Regions from separate parts of the Mumia qirimensis genome, predicted to be linked through region 1. Evidence: predicted binding sites of a transcription regulator. Region 1 holds the regulator's gene; the other holds the start of a gene.
The links. Region 1 encodes HrcA, which represses chaperone genes, less so after heat shock. Its sites were predicted from a motif close to TTGGCACTCGNNNNNNNCGAGTGCCAA; they were not measured.

Region 2: groL (chaperonin GroEL) is a predicted target of HrcA. The motif match lies at 2,032-2,058, and genes of this name have one in related genera.

Annotation. Positions count from the first base shown of each region.
Region 1 is NZ_CP162023.1:1,695,326-1,702,636, forward strand. It holds gene hemW (radical SAM family heme chaperone HemW) at 1-353, opposite strand, end outside; gene AB3M34_RS08185 (GntR family transcriptional regulator) at 446-838, shown strand; gene AB3M34_RS08190 (ABC transporter ATP-binding protein) at 835-1,734, shown strand; gene AB3M34_RS08195 (ABC transporter permease subunit) at 1,731-2,774, shown strand; gene AB3M34_RS08200 (DUF3097 domain-containing protein) at 2,791-3,642, opposite strand; gene hrcA (heat-inducible transcriptional repressor HrcA) at 3,769-4,788, shown strand; gene dnaJ (molecular chaperone DnaJ) at 4,820-5,962, shown strand; gene AB3M34_RS08215 (PhoH family protein) at 6,091-7,086, shown strand; gene ybeY (rRNA maturation RNase YbeY) at 7,064-7,311, shown strand, end outside.
Region 2 is NZ_CP162023.1:962,781-970,091, forward strand. It holds gene AB3M34_RS04620 (EamA family transporter) at 1-364, opposite strand, end outside; gene AB3M34_RS04625 (LysR family transcriptional regulator) at 437-1,354, shown strand; gene AB3M34_RS04630 (dihydrofolate reductase family protein) at 1,359-1,994, opposite strand; gene groL (chaperonin GroEL) at 2,188-3,819, shown strand; gene AB3M34_RS04640 (hypothetical protein) at 3,933-5,108, opposite strand; gene AB3M34_RS04645 (SigE family RNA polymerase sigma factor) at 5,105-5,677, opposite strand; gene AB3M34_RS04650 (FMN-binding negative transcriptional regulator) at 5,764-6,447, shown strand; gene AB3M34_RS04655 (metallophosphoesterase family protein) at 6,402-7,280, opposite strand.

The DNA.
Region 1 (7,311 bases):
GTCGCGTCGATCGCCTCCAGGATCCCGCCGAGATCGGCGGAGGCGAGCAGCGTGGGCGTCCCGCCACCGACGAAGACGGTCTCGACGGGCGGGAGGCGCCGGCCTTCGCGCCCCAGGACCGAGGCCGCCAGGTTGATCTCGGCGAGCACGGTGTCGGCGTACGAGTCGTGCGAGGCACCGGGGCCCAGCTCCGAGGACGTGTACGTGTTGAAGTCGCAGTATCCACAGCGTGTGACGCAGAACGGGACGTGCACGTAGACCCCGAACGGGGACTTTCCGACCGCGTCGAGCGCACCGTCGGGGAGAGAGCCGTCATCGGGGACGGGATCCCCTTCGGGCAGCGTGGACGGCATGCCTCCAGTCTCTCAGGGCCCTCCCAGCGACCGTTGCGCCCGCAGAGACGCTCATCTATAGTGCTACTCAGATAGTACATTAGGAGCATCGCATGATCGAGTTCCATCTGGACTCCCGATCCGGAGTCTCCGCCTACCTGCAGCTCGTGCAGCAGGTACGCCGCGCCCTTCGGCTCGGCCTTCTCGACGAGGGCGACCAGCTCCCTACCGTGAAGGACGTCGCCCGCCAGCTGGCGATCAACCCCAACACCGTGCTGAAGGCCTACCGCGACCTCGAGCGCGACGGCCTGGTCGCACCCCGACCGGGGGTCGGCACGTTCATCACGCGGACCCTCACCGACAACACTCTCGCGGCGCACGGCCCACTGCGCACCGACCTTCAGCGGTGGCTGTCCAAGGCCCGCCGCGCCGGCCTCGACGACGAGAGCATCGAGGCGCTGTTCATGACCAGCTTTCGGGCCGCCTCCGAGGAGGACATCGCATGACCACAGCACTGAGAACGCATGAGCTCGGCAAGAGGTACGGCCGAAGTCGCCACTGGGCCCTGAGGGACTGCACGCTCGATCTCCCGTCGGGCCGGGTGGTCGCCCTCGTCGGCCCGAACGGCGCCGGCAAGAGCACGCTGCTGGGGCTCGCTGCAGGGTTGCTCGCCCCGACAGCGGGTCGGGTCGAGGTGCTGGGCGAGGATCCGTCCTCCGGAGCCGAGCACCTCGCTCGCGTCGGCTTCGTGAGCCAGGACGCACCGACGTACCGCGGGATGAGCGTCGCCGACCACCTGCGACTCGGCGCGCACCTCAATCCGCGGTGGGACGAACGGATCGTCCGCGAGCGGATCGACCGGCTCGGCATCGACCCGCATCGTCGCACCGGCAGCCTGTCGGGCGGTCAGCGCGCCCAGATCGCGCTCACCATGGCCATCGGCAAGAGACCGGAGCTGCTCATCCTCGACGAGCCGGTCGCCGCGCTCGACCCGCTCGCCCGCCGCGAGTTCATGCAGGACCTGATGGAGGCTGTCGCGGAGCAGGGCCTCACCGTCGTTCTCTCCTCGCACCTGGTCTCCGACCTGGAGCGGGCCTGTGACTACCTGGTCGTGCTCGTCGACTCGCAGGTGCGGGTGGCCGGTGATCTCGACGACCTCCTCGCCTCTCACCGCCGCATGACGGGAGCGCGACGGGCCTCCGACACCGGCCCCGCCGGCCAGCACGTCGTCACGGCCAGCCACACCGACCGCCAGAGCACCTTCGTGGTCCGCACGGCAGCACCGATCGTGGATCCGTCGTGGGACGCCGCTCCGCTCGGGCTCGAGGACCTCGTGCTCGCCTACCTGCGCAGCGACGCCTCCTCCCAACGTCCACGCCCTACCGTGGAGGTGGTCCGATGACCTGGCTGACCTGGCGCCAGCTGCGCGGCCAGGCCGTTCCGACCGCCCTGGCCGTTGCTGTGCTGCTCGTCGCGCTGGCCGTGACCGGCCCGGGGATCGTCGACGCGGCGGAGGACGGGGCGAGCTCGTTCCTGACCGGGCTGAGCGCCGACGCGTTCAAGGTCACGCTCTACTACGCGGGCATCGCGGCGGCGTACGCACTGCCCCTGGTCGTGGGCGCCTTTTGGGGTGCGCCGATGGTGGCGCGCGAGCTGGAGGCGCGCACGCACCGCCTCGCGTGGAGCCAGTCGGTCACGCGGACGCGATGGCTCGCCTTCAAGCTCGGCGGCGCGGCCGTGGTCACGGCTGCGGTCGCGGGTCTGCTGTCGTGGGGCGTGACCTGGTGGTCGGGTCCCATCGAGCGCGCGATCGCGACTGGCGAGGGGACAGGCCCTTTCATGGTCTCGCGCATGGAGCCGGCAGTCTTCGGTGCTCGGGGCCTCGTCCCGGTCGGCTACGCGCTGCTCGCGCTCGCGATCGGGGTGCTGGCCGGGCTCGTGCTCCGGCGGACGGTGCTCGCGATGGCAGTGACCCTGGTGCTCGTCCTCGCCGTCCAGCTGCTCGTCGTGATCACCGTGCGCGCCCAGCTGGCGGATCCGCAGACCATCACCACCCCGATCACCGACGAGAACCTCGTCTCGCTGATGATCTCTGGCACGGAGGACGAGATAGAGAACGTGCAGGAGATCCGGGTCGGTACGGGACAGACCGGTGAGTGGGAGCTGTCCAACGTCACGCTCGACGCCGACGGGCAGCGGATGCGGACGCTGCCGGCGTGGGTCGCCGAGTGCGGTGGTCCGCCACCGGGGGAGAACGCCCCGGTGGAAGCCCGAGCAGCCTGCTTCGACCGGCTGGCGGACGAGGGCTACGTGCAACAGGTCACCGCTCACCCGGCCAGCCACTTCTGGACCTTGCAGTGGCGTGAGGCGGCGCTCGTGCTCGCGCTGGCGCTCGGACTGGGAGGGCTGTGCTTCTGGCGGATCCGCGCCGACGCGCCGTAGTCCTCGCAGCCGGTGCTCAGCGCGTGACGAAGTCGATGAGCTCCTCGACGCGTCCGAGCAGCGCCGGCTCGAGGTCGGCGTACGACCGGACCGACCCGAGGATGCGCTTCCACGCGTGAGCGATGTCGGCCTGCGAGCGGTGTGGCCAGCCGAGAGACTGGCAGATGCCGTGCTTCCACGACATGCTGCGCGGGATCACCGGCCACTTCTCGAGGCCGACTCGCTCCGGCTTCACCCCTTGCCAGATGTCGACGTAGGGGTGGCCGACGACGAGGACGTGCTGCTTGTACGGCCCGCGGAGCACCGCCTGGGCGATGCGGGACTCCTTCGAGCCGGGGACGAGGTGGTCGACGAGGACGCCGAGGTCGCGTCCCGGTCCCGGCTTGAAGCGCGCCACCACCGACGGCAGGTCGTCGACGCCCTCGAGGTACTCGACCGCGACCCCCTCCACCCGGAGGTCGTCGCCCCACACCTTCTCGACGAGCTCCGCGTCGTGTCGGCCCTCGACGTAGATGCGGCTCGCTCGCGCGACCCGCGCCTTCGTGTCCTGGACCGCGACGGAGCCGGAGGCGGTGTGAGTAGGCCGCGCCGGAGCAGCAGGGCGTGCCGGCGCGTTCAGGACGACCGGCTTGCCCTCCAGCAGGAAGCCCGGACCCAGGAGGAACGTCCGGCGTTTGCCGCGCCGGTCCTCGAGGTCGACGGTGCCGAGATCGCGGTCGGTACGGATGATCGCGCCGCAGAAGTCGGTCTCGACCTCCTCGACGACCATGCCGATCTCGGCCTCGACCTCGGTGGAGCGCCCGCGTTTGGGGACGCGCCAGTCGCCGGACAGGACGTCGGAGCCGTATCGGTCGTGAGCCACGAGCAGCAAACTAGCGGTTCGGGACGCGTCGGACCGGGAGCCACACGCGGCTGGTGCGGCTGGCTAGACTGGCACTCAGGGCGCGTGAGTGCCAAGGGCCGTGCTGGACGAGGAGGGATCGTGGCAGAGGTCGTGCTCGACGAGCGCAAGCTGGCCGTGCTGCGTGCCATCGTCGAGGACTACGTGGCGACGCAGGAGCCGGTCGGCTCCCGCGCCCTCGTCGACCGCCATCAGCTCGGTGTCTCGCCGGCGACGGTGCGCAACGACATGGCGATCCTCGAGGAGCACGGGTTCATCGCCCAGCCGCACACGAGTGCCGGGCGGATCCCGACGGACAAGGGCTACCGTCTGTTCGTCGACCGGCTCGCCTCCGTGCGACGGCTGAGCACGCCGGAGCGTCGCGCGATCGAGTCCTTCCTCGACGGTGCCGTGGACGTCGACGACGTCGTGCAGCGCAGCGTGCGGCTGCTGTCGCAGCTCACCCACCAGGTGGCGCTCGTCCAGTACCCGACGCTCACCCGGTCCACCGTGCGGCACGTCGAGCTGGTGCCGATGGAGCGCGGACGCATCCTCGTGGTGCTCATCACCTCCTCCGGTCGCGTCGACCAGCGGATCGTGGAGCTCCCCGAGGAGCCCAACGACCTGCTCCTCGTCGAGCTGCGCGGCAAGGTGATCGGTGCGGCGGTCGGCCAACGTCTCCCGGACGCCTCGGCCGGTGTCGCCGACCTGATCACCACGTTCAGGCCTGAGGAGCAGCCGATCGTGACGGCGGTCGTCGCCACCTTGACCCGCGCGTTCTCCGACGAGCGCGCCGACGAGCGCGTCGCCGTCGGGGGCGCCGCCAACCTCGCCAGGTTCGGCGCCGACTTCGACACCTCGATCAAGCCGGTGCTCGAGGCGTTGGAGGAGCACGTCGTGCTGCTCAAGCTTCTCGGTGAGGCGACCTCGCCGAGCATGCTGACGGTGCGCATCGGTGCGGAGGTGCCGTACGAGGAGCTCTCGGCGACCTCGCTGGTCGCCACCGCGTACGGCACGAGCACGGAGCCCCTCGCCACCCTCGGCGTCGTCGGCCCCACCCGGATGGACTACCCGGGCACGATGGCGGCGGTGCGCGCCGTCGCCCGATACGTCGGCCAGACCCTCAGCGACTGAACAGAAGCGACCGAGAGACAGACAAGGACGCATGAGCCAGGACTACTACGAGACCCTCGGTGTCAGCCGTGACGCGAGCCCCGAGGAGATCAAGAAGGCGTACCGTCGGTTGGCGCGCGCCCTGCACCCGGACGTCAACCCTGATCCGGAGGCGCAGGAGCGCTTCAAGACCGTCACCGTGGCGTACGAGGTGCTGTCGGACCCCGAGAAGCGCTCGTTCTACGACCGTGGCGGCGATCCCCTGAGCAATGCCGGCGGCGGTGGTTTCGGTGCCGGCTTCTCGTTCAGCGACATCATGGACGCGTTCTTCGGCCAGCAGACGCAGCGCGGTCCGCGTGGTCGTACCCGCCGCGGCAACGACGCCCTCATCCGCATCAGCGTGTCGCTCGCCGACGCGGCCTTCGGCACGACCCGTGAGCTCAAGGTCGACACCGCGGTCGTGTGTGCGACGTGCCACGGCAACGGGTCCGCCGACGGTGCCGAGCCGGTGACCTGCCAGACGTGCCGGGGCAGGGGAGAGGTCCAGCACGTGCAGCGCTCGTTCCTGGGCGACATCCGTACGGCGCGCCAGTGCCCGACCTGCCAGGGCTTCGGCAGCGTCATCGTGAACCCGTGCGAGGAGTGCGCCGGCGACGGCCGTGTCCGCAGCCGCCGCACGCTCACGATCAAGGTTCCGGGCGGCGTCGACACCGGCACCCGGATCCAGCTCACCGGCGAGGGCGAGGTCGGCCCCGGAGGCGGCCCGGCCGCCGACCTGTACGTCGAGGTCGAGGTCGAGCCCCACCAGGTCTACACCCGCTCCGACGACGACCTCTATTGCGACGTCCGTGTCCCGATGACGGCCGCGGCGCTCGGCACCCAGATCGATCTGCCGACCCTCGAGGCCGACACCGGTGTCGATGCCGCCGAGGCGACGATCGCGTTCGACATCGCACCCGGGACCCAGTCCGGCGAGACGGTCACGATCCGCGGCCGCGGCGTCCCGCACCTGCGCGGTGTCGGGCGTGGCGACCTCCTCGTACGCGTCGTGGTGGAGACCCCGACGAGGCTCGACGACCGCCAGCGCGAGCTGCTCGGCCAGCTGGCGTCGGAGCGCGGCGAGGAGCTGGTCGAGCCGGAGTTCGCTGCTCCGCACCGTGGAGTCTTCGGCCGGATCCGCGACGTCTTCCGCTGATCGCCCCGGCCGGGCCCGATGCGCCCGGCCGAACGAGGACAGAATCACGCTCGCACACCGTCACCCGAGCCGCCTACGATGGAGTGGTCCGTACGACGCGAAGGAGAACTGCCCCCGAGGGGGCGCCGATGAGTACACCTGAACCCCTGCAGCACACCGTGACGATCCCGGCGAGCATCCCGATGGTGTCGTTGCTCGGCCCCGCAGACGAGTTCCTCCGGCTGGTCGAGTCGAGCTTCGACGCCGACATCCATGTCCGGGGCAACCAGGTCACGATCCGCGCGACGGCAGCCGAGTCTGCCCTGGTCGAGCGCCTCCTCGAGGAGCTCGTCACCATGATCCGCACCGGTCAGGGTCTGACGACCGAGACCATCGAGCGGAGCATCACGATCCTCCGGACGGAGACCGAGGAGCGCCCGGCCGACGTGCTGAGCCTCAACATCCTCTCCAACCGCGGCCGGACGATCCGTCCCAAGACGCTCAACCAGAAGCGCTACGTCGACGCGATCGACAAGCACACCATCGTCTTCGGGATCGGGCCCGCCGGCACCGGCAAGACCTACCTCGCGATGGCGAAGGCCGTGCAGGCGCTGCAGGCCAAGGACGTCAACCGGATCATCCTGACCCGGCCTGCCGTCGAGGCCGGCGAGAACCTCGGCTTCCTGCCCGGCACGCTCAGCGAGAAGATCGACCCCTACCTGCGCCCGCTGTACGACGCGCTGCACGACATGCTCGACCCGGAGACGATCCCCAAGCTGCTCGCGGCCGGGACGATCGAGGTCGCGCCGCTGGCCTACATGCGTGGCCGCACGCTCAACGACGCCTTCATCATCCTCGACGAGGCACAGAACACCTCGCCCGAGCAGATGAAGATGTTCCTGACACGGCTCGGCTTCGGCTCCAAGATGGTCGTGACCGGCGACATCACGCAAATCGACCTCCCCGGTGGCCAGCGCAGCGGCCTCCGCGTGGTGCGCGAGATCCTCGACGGGGTCCGTGACATCTCGTTCCCGCAGCTGACCTCCGCCGACGTCGTCCGCCACAAGCTGGTCGGCCGCATCGTGGCCGCGTACGACGAGTTCGAGGGCGAGGGCGAGGGGCATGAACGTCGACGTACTCGATGAGTCGAGCTACCGAGACTCCGACGGCGTCGCCGTCGACGTGGTCCGTCTGACGCGCCTCGCCCAGTTCGTCATGGAAGAGATGCGGCTCGCACCGGCGACCGAGATGACGATGATCGTCGTCGATCCGCCGACCATGACCGAGTACAACGAGAAGTGGATGGACAAGAAGGGGCCCACCGACGTCCTGTCCTTCCCGATGGACGAGCTGCGGCCGGGCACCGACGA
Region 2 (7,311 bases), 730 kb from region 1:
CGACGATGCCGAGGACCTGGCGTCCGCTCAGCCGCTCCCGGAGCAGGACGCCGGCGAGCACGACGGTGAACGGTGCCGATGCCTGGAGGACCAGCGACGCGAGACCGGGGGGCATCCCGGCACGCATCCCGGCGTACAGGAAGACGAACTGCGCGATGCCGAAGCCGACGCCGTAGCCGATCAGCCAGCGCAGGCGCACGTCCGGACGAGGGACGAGGAGGATCGTCGGGATCGCCAGCAGGCCGAAGCGCAGCGCGACGCAGAACATCGGCGGGTACTGCTCGAGCGAGGCGTGGATGGCGATGAAGTTCAGCCCCCAGCAGATCGCCACGAGCACGGCGAGCGAGCGGTCGCGGTTGGTCACCGGACCAGCGTGCGGGTGAACCAGGATGAAGCACAAGCGACTATTGCTTCGCTGACGTTGTAGCGTTCCTTCATGGAAACCGCCGGGATGGACGTGGAGAAGCTGGCGATGCTGCGCGAGCTCGCTGAGCGGGGAAGCATCACCGCGGTCGCCGACGCGACGTACCGGACACCCTCCGCCGTCTCGCAGGCGATCAAGGCGCTCGAGCGCGACCTGGGCGCTGTCCTGGTCGTGCGCGAGGGGCGCGGGGTCCGGCTCACCGACGCCGGCGCGCTGCTCGCCGACGGTGCGGTCGAGGTGGCGGAGGCGGTCGCGCGGACCCGGGCCAGGTTCGAGGAGTTCCGCGGCGGCGTGACCGGAGAGGTGACGGTCACGGCATTCCCGAGCGGGGCGGAGATGCTGCTCGCACCGCTGCTGCCCCGCCTCGCCGTCGAGGCTCCGGGGGTCACGCTGCGGCTCAGCGACCTCGATCTCGCCGAGTACGAGCTCGCGGCTGCGACCGCCGACCACGACCTGGTCCTCGGTCACTCCGTGCTCGCGGTGCCCGACCCGGCGACGACCCGCCTGCACGTCACGCCGCTGCTGCGCGAGCCGCTCGACGTCGCGGTTCCCGCGAAGCACCGGCTCGCCGACGCCGGCAGCGTCCGACCCCAGGACCTGGTCGACGAGCCGTGGATCGGCGTCCCGGTCGGACACCCGTTCGACCTGCTGCTGCCGATGCTCGCGGTCGACGGACGCCAGCCGCGGGTCGTCCAGCGGTTCCTCGACAACCACGTGGTCGCCGCGTTCGTCGCGGCCGGTCAGGGAGTCGCCCTGCTGCCCCGTCTGTGGCGGCGAGCTGCCGAGGCCAAGGGCGTACGCCTCCTGCGGCTCGACGGCGTCCGCGCGGGGCGGCACGTGTTTGCCCTCGCTCGCCCCGACCGCGCCGAGCGGGCAGCCGTACGCCGCGTGCTGAGGGTGCTGGAGGACGTGGCGGCGGAGCTGGGCTGACGGGTCAGCGCACGACGCGCGCCCACAGGTTCTGCACGTCGCCCGAGGTCGACCGGTCGAGCCACTCCAGGGCCACCGGGAGGCCGCCGGGTGCTTCGAGCACCCGGGTGCCGTCCCCGACGAACCGTGGGACGACGTGCAGCAGGACCTCGTCGAGGAGTCCCGCCTCGAGGAGCCGCCGCGACGTGACGGCGCCGAGGACGACGACGTACTTGTCGCCGGCGGCCTCGGCCGCGACCGCGTACGCCTCCTCGACGGTGCCGGTCACGTGCACGTGGTCCTCGCTGGCCGGCGCCTCCTCCGGATCGTGGGTGTGGATGACGATCGGGCCCTCCCACGCGCCGCCGAACGGCTTGCCCGTGAGCTCCTCGATGTCGTCGGGCTGGGCGCCCGGCGGCTGCCAGTGCGCCGTCCTCCCGCCGACGAGCAGCGCGCCGATGTTTGCGATCACCGTGTCGACGATCGCGTTCGGGCCGCCCATGGTGGGGTCGAGGAGCCAGCTCAACTCCTCGCCGGGGCCCGTGATGAAGCCGTCGAGGCTGGCAGTGGCATGGTAGAGCGAGGTGGCCACGGGCAGGTCCTTCCGTCGGGTGTGGAGCAGGGACCAGCCGGCGACGCCGAACTCATCGGTCCGCCCCACTCTTTGCACTCTCAGGGACCGAGTGCTAAAAATGGCATTAGCACTCGTCTCTGGCGAGTGCCAAAGCACAGCACGAACGGACCAGGACGATGAGGTTCGAAGGTCGCGGCGGGAAGGGTTCGTCGTGGACGCGGGCCGTCCGTCGCGGGCATCCCCTGGGCCATCCACCTCTACGCGGAGGAATCGCGGGAGCATGCCGAAGACCATTGCATTCAACGAGGAAGCCCGTCGCGGCCTCGAGCGCGGGATGAACACCCTCGCCGACGCCGTCAAGGTGACCCTCGGCCCCAAGGGCCGCAACGTCGTCCTCGAGAAGAAGTGGGGCGCCCCCACCATCACCAACGATGGTGTGAGCATCGCCAAGGAGATCGAGCTCGAGGATCCCTACGAGAAGATCGGCGCCGAGCTCGTCAAGGAGGTCGCCAAGAAGACTGACGACGTCGCTGGCGACGGCACCACCACCGCCACCGTGCTCGCCCAGGCGCTCGTGCGCGAGGGCCTGCGCAACGTCGCGGCCGGCGCCAACCCGATCGCGCTCAAGCGTGGCATCGAGAAGGCCGTCGAGGCCGTCAGCGCGCAGCTGCTCGGGATGGCCAAGGACGTCGAGACCAAGGAGCAGATCGCTTCGACGGCCTCGATCTCCGCTGCTGACCCCACCGTCGGCGAGATCATCGCCGAGGCGATGGACAAGGTCGGCAAGGAAGGCGTCATCACCGTCGAGGAGAGCAACACCTTCGGTCTCGAGCTCGAGCTCACCGAGGGCATGCGCTTCGACAAGGGCTACATCTCGCAGTACTTCTACACCGACCCCGAGCGCATGGAGGCGGTGCTCGAGGATCCCTACATCCTCATCGCCAACTCCAAGATCTCGAACGTCAAGGACCTCGTGCCGGTCCTCGAGAAGGTCATGCAGTCGGGCAAGTCGCTGCTGATCATCGCCGAGGACATCGAGGGCGAGGCGCTGGCCACCCTGATCGTCAACAAGGTCCGTGGCACGTTCAAGTCCGTCGCCGTCAAGGCCCCGGGCTTCGGCGACCGCCGCAAGGCCATGCTGACCGACATCGCCATCCTCAGCGGTGGCGAGGTCATCAGCGAGGAGGTCGGCCTCAAGCTCGAGAACGCTGACCTCTCGCTGCTCGGCACGGCCCGCAAGGTCGTCGTGACCAAGGACGAGACCACCATCGTCGACGGCGGTGGCTCGGAGGACCAGATCACCGGCCGGGTCAACCAGATCCGCGCCGAGATCGAGAACTCCGACTCGGACTACGACCGCGAGAAGCTGCAGGAGCGCCTGGCGAAGCTCGCCGGCGGTGTTGCGGTCATCAAGGTCGGCGCGGCCACCGAGGTCGAGCTCAAGGAGCGCAAGCACCGCATCGAGGACGCCGTTCGCAACGCGAAGGCTGCCGTCGAGGAGGGCATCGTCGCCGGTGGCGGCGTCGCGCTCGTCCAGGCGACCGCTGCGGCGTTCGAGAAGCTGGAGCTCGAAGGTGACGAGGCCACCGGTGCGCAGATCGTGCGCTCGGCCTCGACCGCTCCGCTGAAGCAGATCGCGATCAACGCCGGCCTCGAGGGCGGAGTCGTGGCGGAGAAGGTCCAGGGCCTCCCCGCCGGTCACGGTCTCAACGCGGCGACCGGCGAGTACGTCGACCTCATCGCCGAGGGCATCCTCGACCCGGCCAAGGTGACCCGCTCGGCGCTGCAGAACGCAGCCTCGATCGCGGCGCTCTTCCTCACCACCGAGGCCGTCGTCGCCGACAAGCCCGAGAAGAACGCTCCGGCCATGCCGGGCGGCGACATGGGCGACATGGGCGGCATGGGCTTCTGATCGCTCGCGATCAGAACGATCAGCACAGCTGATCGGAGCCACCGTCTGACGCACCACGTACGACGCCCCGTCGGTCTTCGGACCGGCGGGGCGTCGTCGTCTGTGCGGTGATGTCAGAACGTGTCCTCGCCGGGGAACATCGCCTTCCTGATCTCGGTCGACTGTGCCCGGCACTCGACGGACTCGACGCCGCGCTGGGGCACGTCGCAGTCGTAGAGCGTCCAGCCCTTACGGCCCTCGAGCCGTGTGAGCACCATCGGGCTCCCGTCGGTGTCGAACGTGACCTGAGGGATGTCGAGACGTTGCTCGTCGATCTGCAGCTCCGTGCGCTGTCCGGTCCGGACGTCCTCGGCGACGATCGGATCGCCCGGTCGGCCGTCCCGCTGGACCCAGCTCCCGGCCAGCAGCCTCAGCCGCCCGTCGGGGGCGAGGTACTGCTGCTCGTCACGCTCGTCGCCCTTCAACGGGACGACGGTCCAGCCCTCGAGGCCTCCGCCGGGTCCGCCCCGGCCGAGCTCGCCGTCACCGGACGTGAGGATGGTGCGTCCGGCGACGGCGGCGACCAGGACGTCACCGGCCGTCTCGGGCTCGAAGAACCCGTCGTCTCGTCGGGTGTTCCAGACCCGGTACTCACCACCGGACCCCATCTTCATCTCGATCACCACGACACCGCGCGAGACGCCGTGGACGACCCCGTCGTCGGCGGGAGCCTCGGCGGACGACTTCTCGAGCGGGACGCGTCGAGCCTGCTCCGTACCCTCGGCGACGTCGTAGACGTGCACAGTCGTGCGGCCTCCGGCGCGACTCGTCCAGGCGACGACGGAGGACTCGACGTCGGCGGCCAGGCTGGGGAACCATCCGTCGTCGCGGCTCACCGGATCTCCGATCGGCGTCTCGTGCCCGTCCGGCGTCATCAGGTACGGCCGACGGTCGTCGCCCAGGTAGACGACGCCCTCGGGGGTGGCGACGGCCATCCCGCGTGGACCCCCGTGGGTGCGGGGGTGCGCCGTGCCCAGGATCGAGATGTGGGTCGACCCGACGAGGTGGGCATGGAGTCCCGAGGTCGGCTGCACGCTCACCGGTGGCTGGCTGTCGTGCAGGAGGGGCCGGAGGAGGACGGTGCCGAGGACGAGTGCACCGGCGGCCGCGGCGGTGACGACGGGGACGAGCGCCAGCCGGGGGACCCGACGGCGGAGCTCGCGTCCGGTGATCGCCGCCAGGTCGGGGGCAGGGACGTGGCCTGCCGTGTGGTCCGTGACCGAGTCGTGAACGAGCGTCTCGAGGTTCATGCCGGGCTCCTTCCGAGATCGATCGTGGGTTGCGGGGCGAGGTCGGAGTCGGGTTCGTCTTCCGGGGCGAGCCGGTGGCCGCGTGCACCCAGCTCGGCGCGCAGGGCGCGCATTGCCGCGCTCGCACGGCTCTTGACGGTCCCTGGCGGGATCCCGAGGACGGTCGCCACCTCACGCTCGCTCAGGTCCTCGAAGTAGCGGAGGACCACCACGGCACGCTGCTTCGCGGGGAGCCGCTGGAGGCACCGCCACACCTGGTCGGAGGTCGCGACCGCGTCGGCGTGACCGACGTTCCCGCGCTCCGGTACGTCGGGGACCGACCGCTCGACGTGCCGCCATCGTCGGCGCCACCCGTCGCGTGCCTCGTTGACGACCATGCGGCGTACGTAGGCGTCGGGGTGGTCGGCGACCTGGACGCGTTGCCACGACGAGTACGCCTTGGCGAACGCGGACTGCACGACGTCCTCCGCATCGCTCCGGTTGCCGGTCAGGGCGTGGGCGAGCCGGAACATCGGTGTCCAGCGGACGGCGACGAACGCTTCGAAGGATTCGCGCTCTTCAGGGGTCATGGTCTCAAGGACGTTGTCGGGCGGGCGATCGGTTCATTCAGGTCGCCCGACCACGCCAGCGGGCGCCTCCGTCGTACCGTGGAGCTGTGTACGTGCCGCGAGCCAACGCCCTCGACGACCCCGCCGCGATCGACGCGCTGATCTCGAGTGCGGGAGCGGGTGACCTCGTGACTGCGGACGCCGACGGGCTCCCGTACGCCACCCGGCTCCCGCTGGTGTGGCTGCGCGACGAGGACCGGGTGATCGCGCACATGGCGGTCGCGAACCCGCACTGGCGCACGATCGACGACGGCTCGCCCGCCCTGGTCGTCGTGACGGGACCTCAGGCGTACGTGTCGCCGTCCTGGTACGCCGCGAAGGCCGAGCACGGGCGCGTCGTGCCGACCTGGAACTACAGCCGGGTCGAGCTGCGCGGGTCGGTCCGTGTCCACCGCGAGGCCGGGTGGCTGCGGGACGCCGTCACCCGCCTGACTGTGGTGCACGAGCGACCGCGGCCCGAGCCGTGGCAGGTGACCGATGCTCCGGAGGCGTACGTCGAGGGCCAGCTGCGGGGCATCGTCGGGATCGAGGTCCTGGTGACCTCGGTCGCCGGCAAGGCCAAGCTGAGCCAGAACCGCTCCGACGCCGACCGTGCGGGCGTGGTCGCTGGGCTGCGTGCCGAGGGTGGCCCGGAGGAGCACGCCGTCGCTGACGCGATGACGGCCGACCCGCTGCGGCCGGACGTTCACTCCGACTCGACGTCGTCCCACGACGTCGGGTCCACGAGGTAGACCTGCTCGCCGGCCCGCGGGTCACGCGCGTGCAGCGTGTGGAACGTCGGTGAGAAGGGCCCACCGAGGTCGACCACTGTCGCGGACGCCCCCAGCACACCGCGGATCAGCTCCGGCGGACACGTGCGGTCGTTCCGTGTGACGACGCCCGGTGTCGACCACACCGGCACGCCGTTCGCCATCCCGGAGAGCTGGAGGTGGAAGTGCCCGCACAGCACCGCATGGACGTCGGCACCTGCCACCGCGGCGGCAAGCTGGTCACGGTCGTGGAGGCCGTGGTCGCGCATGAACGGCGACCAGTCGACGTGCAGCGGAGGGTGGTGGAGCGCGACGACGGTGCCGGAGGGCGCCGGGGTGGCGAGACGCCCCCGCAACCACGCCAGCTGACCGCCGTCGAGCTCGCCGTGCACCGAACCCGGGACGAGGCTGTCGAGCGTGACGACTCGGAGCCCCCGCACCTCGCTCACCGCGGCGCGCTTGCCGCTCGTCCCGCCTGCGAGCCTGCCGACGTCGCGACCGTCGGGGCCGAGGTGGCCCGATCCGAGCGCGCGCCCGAACGCCTCACGATCGTCGTGGTTGCCGGTCGTGTAGACGTGCGGGATGCCGCGCTCCTCGGCGAAGGCGCCCACAAGGTCACGGACGGCGACGCATCCCTCGTACGACCCGTCGTCGGCGATGTCACCGGTCACCAGCACCACGTCGAGATCGGGAACGTGACGGACGTCGTCGAGGATCTGCTCGAGCGAGGCGACCGCGTCGACGCCGTCCTCGTCAGGCCCGGTGCGGGACACGTGGGTGTCGGACAGGTGCAGGATGCGATGCGTGGGGGCCACCGTCGCAGCCTACGGTCGTCGACCGACGGAC